2 regions of the Paenibacillus sp. J23TS9 genome follow, and region 1 is predicted to be linked to the other one. Evidence: a T-box and tRNA genes for the amino acid it is inferred to sense, from the RefSeq annotation. Region 1 holds a T-box; the other holds one or more tRNA genes.

Region 1 (7,791 bases):
GATGTATCTGGAATTGCCGAGCTGGAAGAAATCGAGCTGCTGCCCCATATTCAGGTCATCAGCCAGGGGGAGCAGGTCGCGCTTCGTGGCCACTTGCTTTTGAGCGGGCTGTACAGAGGCGACGGGGAGGAGGAAGGTACACAGCGTCTTGAGCATTTTATTCCTGTGGAAATTACCGTACCTACGAATCGCGTGTCTTCACTGGACGAGATTGCCGTTGAGATTGAAAATTTTGATGTGGATCTCCTGTCCAAACGCAGCTTGAACATCACGGGTGTGTTATCCCTACGTGGAATCGAAACCGCAGTGAGCGACCCGGCACCTGCATGGAATGCTGATGAATTTACGGTCATACATGCTTCAGATGATCCTGCTGAGGATGCAGTACTGGCTGCTTTTTTGGAGGAAGAGGAGGGCAGCGCGGATGAGGCGGAGATCAGGGAAACGAACGATGCATCGTATTCAGCGGATAACCAAGCGCCGACATATGCAGCGGAGAGCTTTACCGTCCCTGAAGGCTTTGAAGCATCAGGTATCTCCGAAATCCTGCCGCAGGCCGAAACGGCTGCCGAAACTCATCTCCAGCAGCGGACCCCTGAGGAGACGCCGGAGCCTGAAGAAGAACCTGCTCCCACCGCGTTACATACGGACAAGGAATCCCCGGAACGCAGCGGGAATAAGGCATCTTCGAACGTCTGGCATTTTGAGCATGAAGATGAATCGGAACTGTTACATCCAGAAAATATCGCGATTCCGGCGGAAGAGGATAAAGAGACGAATATCTACCTGACTTCTGTTGATCAGGAATCTATTCACGAGCCGGCATTTCCGTTCAGTGCCTTCCAGCAGGAATCGGTACCAAAGGAAGAACCAACGGATGAGCGGGAAATGCGGATCGCTCTCGGCAGCAAAAAGGATGCACAAACGGCTGACAAGGAATCCATCGGTTTTTCCTCAATACTGGCTTCGAGCCGTTCATTGAAAGAGCAGGAGCAGCAGCAGGCTGTATTGGAAGAGCCTAAACGTGAAGAAACGGAACGGGAAACGAACGGCAGCGATGACATTCAGTGGCAGAATCTGTTTCTGGGAAGCAGCTCGGAAAAAAATCAATTCCGCAAAGTGCGGCTATGCATTGTTCAGCGGGAGGAAACGCTGGAGACGATTGCTAACCGCTATCAGCTCAGCGCCCGCGAAATCCTGCTCCATAACCGGCTGGCCGAGCAAACGGTTGAGGAAGGCCAAATTTTATACATTCCGTAGGAATGACATGATGAAAATCATAAGAAGGGCGTCCGGTACTTGAAGAAAGGGCCGGGCGCTTTTTTGTGTTATTGCCTGGTACCCTTGTTTAAGATTCATACATAAGTTAATAATATTAAAGCGTGAAACGACGCCAGGATAGCAGCACGCTCTATGTTGACTTAAGTCAACAACCAAGTTATGATATTCTTATATTTTGTCAAGAACGATGATCGGGAAGAGTAGGATGATATGCCCTTCAGAGAGTGGAATTGCTTTGCTGCGCTGTGAGATTCCGCAGGATGCATTCAACCGAAGTCGCCCGGGAGTTGTCTGTTTGAGCCCATTTCTCGGGTTAGAGCAGACCGGCTGCAGCCGTTATCTGCATGAAGTGTCGCGTACATGAAGGCATATGCTTGAGAGCAGTTTGCCATGTCTAAGGTGAGATGTATTTCCATAAGGCATACGCGAAACAAAGGTGGTACCGCGAAAGAACAGCCTTTCGTCCTTTGAGGACGAGGGGCTTTTTTGTTTTTTTAGCACAAAGCTGATCTTGTGATGGAGGAATGCAATGATGACAGAGCAGGACAACAAACTTACGACAGAAATGCCGACGACCTATGATCCGAAGGCAGCCGAAGAAAAATGGTATAAATACTGGATGGAAGGGGAGTTTTTCAAGGCTGGGCAGCGCAAAGACGCGAAGCCTTATACGATTGTCATTCCCCCTCCGAACGTTACAGGTATGCTTCACATCGGGCATGCGCTCGACTTTACGCTGCAGGATATCCTGATCCGCACCAAACGGATGCAGGGCTATGACGCTCTCTGGCTTCCAGGCTCGGACCATGCCGGTATCGCTACCCAGACGAAAGTGGAGCAAAAGCTTCGTGAAGAAGGCGTTACTCGCTATGATCTGGGCCGGGAGAAGTTCCTGGAGAAGGTATGGGAGTGGAAAGACAAATACGCTGAAACCATTCATGAGCAGTGGTCGAAAATGGGCTTTTCCCTTGATTACTCCAGAGAACGGTTTACGCTGGATGAGGGCCTGTCCAAAGCCGTACGCGAGGTTTTTGTAAAGCTTCATGAAAAAGGGCTGATCTACCGCGGCAAGCGTATCATCAACTGGGATCCGGCTGCTCGTACGGCCCTCTCTGATATTGAAGTTGAATATAAAGAGGTTCAAGGGCATCTATATCACCTCTCCTATCCATTGAAGGATGGAAGCGGGCATATTACGGTAGCCACCACACGTCCGGAAACCATGCTTGGGGATTCGGCTGTAGCCGTTCATCCAAAAGATGAGCGCTATAAGGATATGATCGGAAAAATGCTCGTTCTGCCGATTGTTGGCCGTGAAATTCCGGTCATTGCTGATGAGTACGTTGATAAGGAATTCGGAAGCGGCGCTGTTAAAATTACACCTTCCCATGATCCGAACGATTTCGAGGTAGGACTGCGCCATGACCTGCCGCAAATTACGGTTATGGATGAAACGGGTACAATGAATGAACTGGCTGGCAAATACCAGGGCATGGACCGCAGCGACTGCCGTAAGCAAATCGTTCAGGACTTGAAGGAGCAAGGCGTCCTGATCAAAATCGATGACCATCTTCATCAGGTTGGACATAGTGAACGTACGGGCGCTGTCGTTGAACCGTACCTGTCCACACAGTGGTTCGTTAAAATGCAGCCGCTGGCTGAAGCGGCCATAGAGGCGCAGAAATCTGGCAAAGGCGTAAACTTTGTACCGGACCGTTTTGAAAAGACTTATCTGAACTGGATCGAAAACGTGCGTGACTGGTGTATTTCCCGCCAGCTCTGGTGGGGTCACCGCATTCCGGCATGGTACTGCGAAGCCTGCGGCGAGATTCATGTTGCTCACGACGATGTAACAAAATGCTCCAAGTGCGGCAGCACCGATCTTCGTCAAGATGAAGACGTTCTGGACACCTGGTTCAGCTCCGCTCTATGGCCGTTCTCGACCCTTGGCTGGCCGGACCAGACGGAGGATCTGAAGCGTTACTATCCGACAGACGTTCTGGTTACCGGATATGACATCATCTATTTCTGGGTTGCCCGCATGATCTTTACTGCACTTGAATTTACCGGTGAGATTCCATTCAAGGACGTACTGATGCATGGTCTGGTACGTGATCCGGAAGGCAAGAAGATGTCCAAGTCGCTTGGCAACGGTGTGGATCCGCTGGAAGTCATCGAACAGTACGGCGCGGATGCGATGCGCTATATGATCTCTACCAGCAGCACGCCTGGGCAGGATCTTCGCTTTCGCTGGGAGCGCGTAGAGCAGGCCCGGAATTTTGCCAACAAGATCTGGAATGCATCACGTTTTGCCTTGATGAACCTAGAGGGCTTCACTTATGACGACATTGACATAAGCGGTGAACTCAGTACGGCTGATCGCTGGATTCTGCATCGCCTGAACGAAACTTCCCGTGATATCACGCGTCTAATAGATGCCTATGAATTTGGTGAGACTGGCCGCCTGCTGTATAACTTCATCTGGGATGACCTCTGCGACTGGTATATCGAATTCTCCAAACTGTCCCTGTACGGGGAAGACGAGACAGCGAAGAATACGACAAAATCAGTACTTGCCTACGTGCTTGACCGTACGCTGCGCATGATTCATCCGTTTATGCCGTTCATTTCCGAAGAGATCTGGCAGCATCTGCCGCATCAAGGCGAGTCCATTACACTGGCTGCTTGGCCCGAATTTGATGCTGCTCTTGAAAATGAAGGAGCTGCGCGTGAAATGTCACTGCTGATGGATATCATCCGAGCAGTACGGAATATCCGTGCCGAAGTAAACGTGCCGATGAGCAAAAAGGTTGAGCTTATGCTGAAGGCCGGAGATGATCAGGTGCTTCAAATCGTAACTCGCAATGAAATTTACGTGCAGCGTTTCTGCAATACTTCAAGTTTTACGGCAAGTCTGGGACTTGAGAGTCCGGACAAAGCGATGACCGCGATTGTTACAGGCGCTGAGCTGTATCTGCCGCTTGCGGGTCTGATCGATATTGATCAGGAAATTGCCCGTCTAGAAAAAGAGCTGCAGAACTTGAACAATGAAGTACTGCGCGTTGAGAAGAAGCTTGGCAATGAGGGCTTTGTATCCAAGGCACCTGCGAAAGTCATTGAAGAGGAAAAGGCGAAAATGGCTGATTACTCTGATAAGCGGAGCAAGGTAATTGCACGGATCGAGGAACTGAAGGGCTGATTTTAGAAAAACGATTCACTGGGGAGCATGCAGTATCCTGGACAAATAAATTCAGAAGGTGAAATGGTAAATGGGAGATCAATTTGAAGCCTCTGCGTACCTGCACACATATACAGAAGCTGTAGACTGGATTAACGGGCTGATTCCTTTTGGGATCCGCCCCGGTATGTCAAGAATTGAAAAGATGATGGAGATGCTTAATAACCCTCATCGGCGCCTGAAATTCATTCATATTGCGGGAACGAACGGCAAAGGCTCTACCTGTGCGTATTTAACTCGGGTTCTCTTGCAAAGCGGCTACTCGGTGGGAACATTCACGTCCCCCTATATCACCAAATTCACGAACCGTTTTCAGTATAACGGTGAGGATATTCCTGAGGAGACCCTTTTGGCGTTTGCGAATCGCCTGTATCCGATTGTGGAGGAGATCGCAGCAACCGAGCTGGGTTCGCCAACCATGTTCGAAGTTTCGACGGCTCTCGCGATTTTGTATTATGCGGAGGAATGCGTGCCGGATATTGTCGTATGGGAGACGGGACTTGGGGGAAGGCTGGATGTAACAAATATTGTATTTCCGGTGATTTCGGTCATTACCAATGTGGGCATGGACCATACCGATGTACTCGGCGATACCGTAGAGCAGATTGCTTTCGAAAAAGCGGGCATTATTAAATCGGGTGTGCCTGTGGTCAGCTGCGTGGATCAGCCGGGAGCTGTTGAAGTACTGCGGACAAAAGCGGAGGAATGCCGGACAACGCTGTATTTGGCAGGCGAAAAATTCAGCTATGAATATACGGGTGAACAGGGTCCGTATCAAACCTTTCATTTCAAGGGGCCATTTCGTGAATATGATGTTGAAATCGGCATGAAGGGTGTGCACCAGGTTGCCAATGCGGCCGGGGCGCTTATGGCTTTGGAGATTTTGCGTCAGTACATGGCTTTTGTAATGGATGAAGAGGATATTTTAAAAGGATTCCGCGAAACGGTGTGGGCAGGGCGGATGGAGGAAGTATCCTCTGCGCCCCGCATCGTACTGGATGGAGCCCATAATCCGGAGGGTGCGGAATCCTTACGGAAGAGCATTGAAAGGCACTATCCGCATGAACGTTTAATTTTGATGATGGGAATGCTGTCGAATAAGCATCATGAATCCTATTTGAAGCATATACTTCCTATAGTGGATACGCTTATCCTGACCGAGCCGGACTTCCGGAAAAAAATGGACGCTGCAGCGCTGCATGAACTTGCGGAGGGGCTAATGCATTCCTATGGCAAACCAGGTTTGCAGATCATCGTAGAACCGGATTGGAAAAACGCGCTAGAACTACTTAAGTCACGGACAGAAGCGGAGGATTTGGCGGTGGTATCCGGCACGCTTTATTTAATATCGGATGTGCGGGCCGCTCTGCTGGGTCAGACCGATTCTGAAAAAGGTTGGTGAAAATCTGTTGAATTCTGAACATGTTCATTTTATCGGTATTGGTGGCTACGGGATGAGCGCCATTGCTAGGGTTATGCTGGAAATGGGATACAAGGTCACGGGTTCGGATGTGGCTTCCCAGGAATTAACGGAAAAATTGGCTGCCAAAGGCGCCAAAATTTATATCGGACATACGGCAGAGCAGGTACACGGAGCAGATTTGGTTGTGTATTCGACGGCTTTGTCCCAAGACAATGTGGAGAGAGTGGAAGCGGAACAGCTTAACATTCCGATTCTGCATCGATCACAGATGCTTGCAAGACTGCTGAACGAGCGCAAGGGCGTAGCGGTTGCTGGCGCTCACGGCAAGACAACTACATCCTCCATGATCGCTTTGGTGATGGAAGAATGTGGCGTTGACCCGACCTATATTATCGGTGGGGAAATTATGAATGTGGGAACGAACGCGAAGGCCGGAAAAGGAGACTTCGTCGTTGCCGAAGCGGATGAAAGCGATGGCTCGTTCCTGCAGTATCATCCATGGCTGGGTATTGTGACCAATATCGAAGCCGATCATCTGGAGAACTATGACGGGGACTTTGAGAAGCTGAAGAAAGCTTATGTTCAGTTTTTGAATCAAATCCGTGAAGACGGAACGGCTGTGGTTTGCGGGGATGATGTCAACATTCAGGCCATTATTCCAGGCATTCGCTGTCAGGTAGCCACTTACGGCATTGATACGGACGCGGAATATACAGCAACCGATATGGTGCTGGGCGACCGGCATGTATCCTTTACCATGAATCATAAAGGCCAATCTCTTGGAAAAGTGGAATTGTCGGTACCGGGACGCCATAACGTTTACAATGCGATGGCAACAGTCATTTCCTGCTTAAAAGCAGGTATCCCGTTTGAGCAAATCGTGGAGGGAATCTCCAAGTTTCATGGTGCCAAGCGCCGCTTCCAGGTGCTGGGCGAGAAAAACGATATTCTCATCATCGATGATTATGCCCATCATCCAACGGAGATCGAAGCGACGATCAGTGCTGCTAAGGCGACCGGTAAAAAGATCATTGCCGTGTTCCAGCCGCAGCGTTACTCGCGCACTTTTTTCCTGCTGGATGCCTTTAGTAGAGCGTTTAGTGAGGCAGACGAAGTGATTATCACCGATATTTATTCGCCTGCAGGAGAAAAGCAGATTGAAGGCGTGCATTCTTCCAAGCTGGTTGAATTAATCGTACAGAACAGTAATGCCGGAGCCAGATATCTGCCGACGAAGGAAGATGTGCTGTCTGATTTGAAGCAGAGAATTCAGCCGGGGACGCTTGTGATTACAATGGGCGCCGGTGATATATGGAAAGTTGGTTACGAGCTGGCGAAGGAGCTATAGGCCTTTTTAGGACTGCTGCTTACATAGCTGAGAGACTGCCTCATCCGCTGATCACCGCGGATCGGGGCAGTCTCTTTTTTGTATTCTAAAAGGCTAAAAAGAGCAGTAACCAATAGCCCTTGCCCGCACTGCTAGAGAGTTATATCAAGGTTGACTTTCTTGTTTTTGACTTTTTTATGCAGCATAACTTCGGACAATCTGTCATATATACTTTGTAATGAGACAAGGGTGAGGTGTATGACATTGAACAAAGCGAGAATGACTTTCCGCTTCAATGAGGAAAGCTCCCATAAGCTTAAAGTTGTGCAGGAGGAACGGAAAACCGCCCAGCATACATCTGAAGAGAAGATGTCCATGCAGGATATACAGGGGCTGGAGCATCCTGATAGCAGTCATGCCCTGCAGCGTGAACATACAGAGGAACCAGTTCAAAAAAATCGGAAATCATTGACTGTGATCCCGGGCCCTATGCAGGGCTGGACAGATCCTTTTCACAAAAAT
Region 2 (7,791 bases), on a different contig from region 1:
GCGGAGACGTGCCGAGCCCAAGAATAAAGCATGCAATCGCCAGCCAAAAGGCACCGGAGGAGAACGCAATAATGCTTACAGCAATAACTGTCATCAGCAATGCACCCGCCATCGTTTTGCGGTACCCTAGCCTCTCTCCGATCCAGCCAAAGGGACTCCGAAAGAGGTTATCACCTATGTACTGCAGCGAAAATGCAATTCCGATCGTGTGTGCCGACAACCCGAGCGAGTTCTTCATATATACGGGCAGCACAGCCACGAGCAGCGAGCCTTTCATAAACTCAACTAGAAATAGGATAATGAGCAGTCCGACAAAAAATGGGGATCTGAGCCGTCTAACGGCAGCTGCTCCTGTTGCTTGTGGCATCTTTTTCACATCCTCTACTCGTGTTTACAAAGCATCTCTTGGAACGACACTTATTTATAATGTACCCCGAATTCCTTCCATATTTTCACCCTTGACGAAATGCACGCTTGCAATCGCCCCCCATTTTGCTATACTCATCCTTGTAATTTTAACAGACGAAAGGTTGTGACAGCATAAAATGGACCACCGCCGTACGCCGCTATTTACTGCTCTGAAGGAACACGCGGCCAGCAATCCCGTACAATTTCACATTCCCGGACACAAGAAGGGCATGGGAACCGACACCGAATTCAGAGAGTTTATAGGTGATAACGCCCTATCCATAGATTTGATTAATATTGCGCCGCTGGATGATCTGCATCAGCCGACAGGTGTCATTGAAGAAGCCCAAAAGCTTGCCGCCGACGCATTTGGCGCAGACTATACTTATTTCAGCGTACAGGGGACAAGCGGTGCCATTATGACCATGATCTTGTCCATTTGCTCGCCCGGGGACAAAATCATCGTGCCACGCAACGTGCACAAGTCGATTATGTCCGCCATTATATTCTCCGGTGCCAAGCCGGTATTCGTATCTCCAGCACGGGATGAGAACCTGGGTATCGATCATGGCATTACGACAAAATCCGTTCAACGCGCCTTGGATCGCCATCCGGATGCCAAAGCAGTATTGGTGATTAACCCGACCTATTTTGGCGTATGCGCGAATTTGAAAGAAATTGTGGATCTTGCCCATAGTCGGCATGTGCCTGTCCTCGTAGACGAGGCTCATGGCGTGCTCATTCATTTCCACCAGGATCTTCCGATGTCCGCTATGGAAGCCGGGGCTGATATGGCTGCGACCAGTGTGCACAAGCTTGGAGGCTCCATGACGCAGAGCTCCGTGCTCAATCTCAATATAAAAAACGGGTTTGTTAACCCGCAGCGCGTTCAGACGATTATCAGTATGCTGACGACAACATCGACTTCCTATATTTTGCTCGCATCTCTGGATACGTCGAGACGGAATCTGGCAATTCATGGACATGATATGGCACAAAAGGCGATTAATCTCGCCCAAAATGCACGCCGTACCATTAATGAAATCGAAGGACTTTATTGTTTCGGAGAAGAAATTCTCGGAGGCGAAGCCACATTTGACTATGATCCGACCAAGCTGACAATCCATGTCCGCCATTTGGGCATTACCGGATATGAAACGGAAAACTGGCTGCGCGAAAAGTACAATATCGAGGTCGAGCTGAGTGATATGTACAATATCCTCTGCCTGGTAACCCCAGGTGACAACGAAGAAACGCTATCGATATTGCTGACCGCTCTGCGGGAGCTTGCGGAAACGTTCTATAATGTAAATACAGCTAATGAGCTTATTGTTAAGATCCCTGAGATTCCTCAGCTCTCCCTTATTCCAAGAGATGCATTTTACGGAGACACCGAGGTGATTCCTTTCAAGGAATCCGCGGGACGGATCATTGCCGAGTTCATTTATGTCTATCCGCCGGGTATTCCAATCCTGCTGCCGGGTGAAGTCATTTCCCAAGACAATATCGACTACATCGTAGACCATGTTGATGTTGGACTTCCGGTTAAAGGTCCCGAGGATCGTTACATCAAAAATGTGAAGGTTATCGTTGAAACCGATGCGATTTTCTAATCTGGGCGCCTAAGGCTTCAGCAATAAGAAAAAACATACAAATTGTTTAAACATAACAAAAAACCCGGAACCACATATGTGGTTCCGGGTTTTAGTTATGGAAAATATTTTAGCCTTCGGAATCCTGCTGAGCTACAAGCTCATTGTAAGCCGCTTCAACTTCATTCCACTCTTGCTCGTCTTCAATATTGTAAAGCATCATTTCGTCGTTTTCTTCCTCAACGCGCAGAATAATGCCGTCCGCTTCTGGATTTTCACGCTCAAGCAGCAATGCGTACATTCTCTCGCCAACATCAAATGTTTCGACAAGAACCATTTCCACATCGTTTCCTTGCTCGTCAGTCAAAGTCAGAACAAATTCCTCATGCTCATGGTCGTGATCATGATTGCAATTTTCGTCATGCACGTGGTTGTGATCGCTCATTACAAAAACCTCGCTTTAGGTTATATAGTCATACCTTCGTATCGTATCACGTAGCCAAGCCCTGGTCAATTTATCCTTTTGCAGCAAGCTTAGACCCATTAATTCAAGGCTGTAATGACCTTCTCGGATACCAATTCATAGTCAACATTTTTCGAAGCTTTCACGTAAAACCCAACCTTATATTTTCCTGCGATTTTAAAATCATACGTGAAATCATACGTCCGGAACCAAAAATTATCCTGTTGGTCGCTACCGAGGTTCTGTGACTGGATATCCTTAACATTGCCTGACGGATCCGTAATTGCCACTTTAACGGCGGTAACATGCTCAGAAAGGCTGTCCACCTGAGAAAATACATTGAATTTCAGCTTGCCCTTATTGACATTGCCAAAGACGGTATCGCCTTTAAATAAGAAAATATGTACGTTCGGCTTGATGAACTTCACTTTATTGGCATCTCCATCCCAATCGACCACACCATTAAATTCCCGGATAGGAACATAAGTTTTGCCGTCAATTACAAAGCCGCCATCCTGTACTTCCTGACCATTCATCCAAACTCTGATTTTCTGGGATACGGAGTCCGCGAACATGACGGAGCCGCCCATCAGAGAAAAGGCAAAAACACATATCAAAATCTTTTTCCAATTTCTCACCCGTAAATCCCCTCCATTTCCTTCATGCTGTTGTATGTATATACGAAATGTGAGTTTGCAAGTTGCGGTCAATCCTTACATTCATTGTGGATTTTTTTTCATTTCTTAAAAGTAAAAAACCTGCTCAAATTCGCGCAGGTTTTTTAAAGAGAGCGAAGGTTATTTCACTTTAGTTAAAATACAAGGTACACCTTTGCCAATGGCCCCCGGCTCTCTCATACGGGCTGCATAAGCCATTCCTCGTGCACAAGGCGTTTTGCAAACCTCGCATACCTGTGAAGTGACCAATCTCATGCCTTTATGCACTTTTTCGCTTTTGGCCTGCGACGGTTTCTTACCCTTAGACTTGACCATGTCTCCATCCCCATTTCCTAAAAGCCTATGGTGCATTGTATGGGGATTTATAACAATGTGGAACCGTGGTATATAATGAATAACACATCACATCAGGAGGTGCTTCTAATGAATTTAGAACTACAGATGATTGGAACCGGCAGTGCCTTTGCCAAAAAGTATTTTAACAACAACGCCCTGCTGAAGGACGGTGATTTCACACTGTTGATTGACTGCGGGGTAACAGCTCCGCTTGCGCTTCACCAGCTGAACAAATCCTTTGCCGACGTGGACGCGGTGCTCATCACCCATATCCATGCGGATCATGTGGGTGGTTTGGAGGAGCTTGCCTTTAAAATGAAATTTACCTTCCAACGGAAAATCAAGCTCTATATCGCCGAATCCCTGACTTCGATCCTCTGGGAGCACTCCCTGAAGGGCGGATTGTATCAGGCGGGTGAAATCGCCTCTTTAGAGGATTTATTTGAGGTATGCCCGCTGACACCCAATGAGCCGTACTCCATATCGGAGCATATCCGTCTTGAACTGATTCCTACCGAGCATATCCCCGAAAAAAAGAGCTATTCGATGTATTTAAATAATCACATTTTCTACAGCTCTGATATGATATACAATCCGGAGCTGCTGAAATATCTCGTGGAGAAACGGAGCTGCAGCATGATTTTCCATGACTGCCAGCTTGAAGGCCGCGGTGAGGTTCATACCACGCTGGATGAGCTGATGAAATTGCCCGAGGATATCCGAAGGATTACATATTTAATGCATTATGGAGATAACAAGGATGAATATCATGGCAAAACAGCGGAAATGAACTTTATCGAGCAGGGCCGCTCCTATTCCCTGTAAAGACTAAGCGCTGAGCCTGGATGTTCAAAAAAGCCGGCAACAAGCAGAATATGCTTGTTGCCGGCTTTTGGATGTGATGCTATTCAAAACGAGGCAGCTGATCCAAATTATTCGAAGGATCTCCGTCCGCGTCACCACGGATATACATGCCTCCGTCTCTTCCCTTGAACACATTGACACCGGCAATCGCACCAGCTTTTACTTCCTGCAGCGCCTCATCGTAACCAAGTACGCGTCCCGAAGAAGTTTTGAAGGCGGTCAAGTCCCCGTCACCGTTCTTTTGCACAGCGATAAATTGCTCACGGCCTGCAGTTCCCATTGTAATCCGCTCCTTTGTCAGGTGAGATACCCATCATATGGGCTTTTAATAGCATCCCCTGACATCCATGCCGCTATTCGGCTTACAAGGTTTTTTTCATGCGGACATGTGGAATTCCGGCGTCATCGAACGGCTCTTTTGAAATGGTCTCATAGCCCTGTTTCGCATAAAAGTTCTCTGCCTGGCACTGAGCATCCAGAATGGAGTAAGCCAGTCCGAGCTCTCTTGCACGTTTTTCCATCGCCATCAGCAGAATGCGTCCATATCCGCCTTTACGGTAGTCCTGAAGCACGGCGATCCGCTGCATTTTGGCTGTTTCATTGTTGTAATAAATCAAACGCCCTGTAGCGACATATTCACCATCTTCATTCTGTACAAGGATATGATGCACATCTTCACTAATCACATCATACTCGTCGATTTCGAGGTCAACGGGAACTTTCTGTTCCTCGACAAACACTTTTTTGCGGATATTCAGACCAAACTGCAGCTGATCTTTGGTCGTTACATTAATGATTTCGGCAGCCATGATGAGCCCTCACTTTCGTCGTTCAGTATACATAAGACTGATTTTTCCGTAAACACACGGTTGAATTATTATACAAAAAAAAGATTTTCATGTATAGTTTAGGCAGTATGTTATTCAATACGGAGAGGAGTCAATGTACAAAAATGGGTATGGGAGCCACTATTGTGATTTGTGCAGTCATGGCTGCTGCATTGATCTATTCCTTTGTTTATGTAACGAAAAAAGGGTATTCCCGCAAGTGGGATGAAGAATAAAAGAGAGAGTCAGCAAAAACGCTGACTCTCTTTCTTTTATGAAAGATGTTTTGAAATTAAGGGGGTGAGATTTGTCCTTTGGAGTAAACGTCACCCGAGACCGACTGGTCGTAGACATCTTTCATGACCGGGGAACTTGAACCACTGTTTGCTTTGGACTGATTTCCTGAACAGCCTGCCAGCATGGCGAACAGACAGCAGCCCAGGACTCCAAACCACAATTTTTTGGGCATATCATGCCACTCCTTTAAGTCGGTATATCTGATATTTTTAACGCTTTTACCTGTTTTTAACACTCTATTAACTGAAAACAGGTCTATTCCTTGCCATTTTCTCTAGTCATGCTGTTATGTATTCGTCCTAAAGTAAAAAAACAATTGACACCCATTCTGCTCGCTGATAAGATATTAAATATCCTTAATTGCCCTATTTGATCTGCTAGCTCAGCTGGGAGAGCACTATCTTGACAGGGTAGGGGTCAGTGGTTCGAGCCCACTGCAGATCATACAGAAAAAGTCCTTGATTATCAAGGGCTTTTTTCTTTGTTCAAATTATGTTTTTTCAATGTTTTATGACCGCCCATCCATTAATCGGATGAGCGGTTTTTTACGTTCTACTTCTCCTGCTCCTTTATCACCTGCTCAATCCCTAACAGAATCAGCTTCAAGCCGAACTCGAACGCCTCGTCGGTCCCCATCAGTACGAACAGCCCGTTCGTGAACATTCTCCGGAATAGTCCCGCATCCGTCTCGCTCATGGAATCCAAAAGGCGAATCATCCCCTCACCCGGAAGCGCTTCCGATCCCTGGTCCTTAAGAATCGCAGAAACATTGCGCTGGTGCTCATAATCATCCAGAACGAAGTTGAAGACATAATTCATAAGCGTAAGAACCACTTGCATTTTCTGCTCTTGCTCGAGCGGCGTCGATTCCACGCAAAGCAGCATACGGTTGGTGAACCGGATGATGTCCGGTTCGTGGGGCAGCGTCGACATCATGAGCTGCGTGGAGCAAGGATACCGGCCGAGCACGCTTCGCACCGTTACCGCAAGCCCCTTCAATTGCTCCTTCCAGTCCCCCCCGGAGTGGTACTCCTCCAGAATGATTTTCGATATCTGGTTGGCCAGACGCTGGTAGAGATTCTGCTTGCTCTTAAAGTACCAGTATAGAGAGGGAGCCTGAATCCCTAGCCTGACGGCCAATCGTCTCATGCTGAATTTCTCGATACCCTCCTCCGCAAGAAGCTCCCACGAGGCTTCCAAAATCTTATCCTCCGAAATCTGAGGCTGCTGTTTTTTCATCGGTATCCGCCCTTTTATCTAACAGTGTAAGTTTATGCTTTACAGGTTCATAGGTTCATGATATCATCTAACACTGTAAGGCACAACCTAACACCGTTAGATTAACGCCAAAATAAATAAAGAAAGTAGTGACCCACATGGATGCAGAAAACCTCCATTACTTTGAAAAGGCACCGGTCGCAAAAGCCGTAGCTCACTTTGCTGTACCGATGATGCTAGGCACGTCATTGAGTGTCATCTATTCCATCTTGAATGCCTATTTCCTTGGTACGCTCCACAATACGGCCATGTTAACCGCATTGGCGCTAACCTTGCCGTTATTCGCGATCATTATGGCGCTGGGCAATTTGATTGGCATGGGTAGCGGTACTTTCATCTCCCGTTTGCTGGGAGAGAAAAAATATGATGACGTAAAGCATGTGTCTTCATTCGCCTTTTACAGCAGCTTAGTTCTCGGTCTTATCGTGCTGGCCGTCGGCCTCCCGTTGATCGATCCAATCGTTCATGGCCTGGGGGCCACGCCTGAGTCCTTCGGATTTACGAAGGATTATGTCACGGTTATGCTTATGGGTTCACCAGTCGTTGTATTATTCTTCACGCTGGAGAATATCGTGCGCTCTGAGGGGGCAGCCATCACGTCAATGATCGGTATGATTCTCAGTGTTATCGTCAATATTATTCTCGATGCGTTAGTCATTTTCGTGTTCCATTGGGACGTGATCGGCGTCGCGTCTGCTACAGTCATTTCGAACTTGGTTGCGAGTGTATTCTACGCCTTCCATATGGGAACTAAGAGCCAATTCTTAACTGTATCCGTAAAATGGTTCAAGGCTACCAAGGACATTCTGAGCAATGTATTCAAAATCGGTGTTCCCGTTTTTATTATGAGTATCTTTTTGGGTGCCATGTCGCTTATCTTTAACCATTTTCTTGTTGAATATGGGGACCCGGCCGTAGCGGCTTACGGAATTTCATCACGTTTATTGCAATTTCCTGAGTTTATTCTGATGGGGTTATGCGAGGGAGTCGTGCCGCTTATTGCCTTCTCTTTTACAGCGAATAAATTGCGCATGAAGCATACCATTGGA

Evidence for each region. A T-box is a leader RNA that pairs with one kind of tRNA and senses whether it is charged. The one in region 1 lies ahead of KJS65_RS25745 (valine--tRNA ligase), so its partner is inferred to be a tRNA-Val.
Region 2: it has a tRNA-Val gene. The T-box ahead of KJS65_RS25745 (valine--tRNA ligase) is inferred to sense a tRNA for this amino acid. The anticodon was not compared.

What each region holds. Positions count from the first base shown of each region.
Region 1 is NZ_BOSG01000005.1:391,866-399,656, forward strand. Features, by position in the region: gene KJS65_RS25740 (LysM peptidoglycan-binding domain-containing protein) at 1-1,260, shown strand, start outside; T-box leader at 1,460-1,752, shown strand; gene KJS65_RS25745 (valine--tRNA ligase) at 1,814-4,480, shown strand; gene KJS65_RS25750 (bifunctional folylpolyglutamate synthase/dihydrofolate synthase) at 4,551-5,921, shown strand; gene murC (UDP-N-acetylmuramate--L-alanine ligase) at 5,926-7,290, shown strand; gene KJS65_RS25760 (SPOR domain-containing protein) at 7,528-7,791, shown strand, end outside.
Region 2 is NZ_BOSG01000001.1:384,986-392,776, reverse strand. Features, by position in the region: gene KJS65_RS01905 (MFS transporter) at 1-367, opposite strand, end outside; gene KJS65_RS01900 (aminotransferase class I/II-fold pyridoxal phosphate-dependent enzyme) at 546-2,021, shown strand; gene KJS65_RS01895 (DUF1292 domain-containing protein) at 2,131-2,445, opposite strand; gene KJS65_RS01890 (stalk domain-containing protein) at 2,544-3,053, opposite strand; gene KJS65_RS01885 (hypothetical protein) at 3,261-3,455, opposite strand; gene KJS65_RS01880 (MBL fold metallo-hydrolase) at 3,564-4,301, shown strand; gene KJS65_RS01875 (DUF3892 domain-containing protein) at 4,381-4,620, opposite strand; gene KJS65_RS01870 (GNAT family N-acetyltransferase) at 4,703-5,149, opposite strand; gene KJS65_RS01865 (hypothetical protein) at 5,460-5,636, opposite strand; tRNA gene KJS65_RS01860 (tRNA-Val) at 5,836-5,908, shown strand; gene KJS65_RS01855 (TetR/AcrR family transcriptional regulator) at 6,017-6,703, opposite strand; gene KJS65_RS01850 (MATE family efflux transporter) at 6,841-7,791, shown strand, end outside.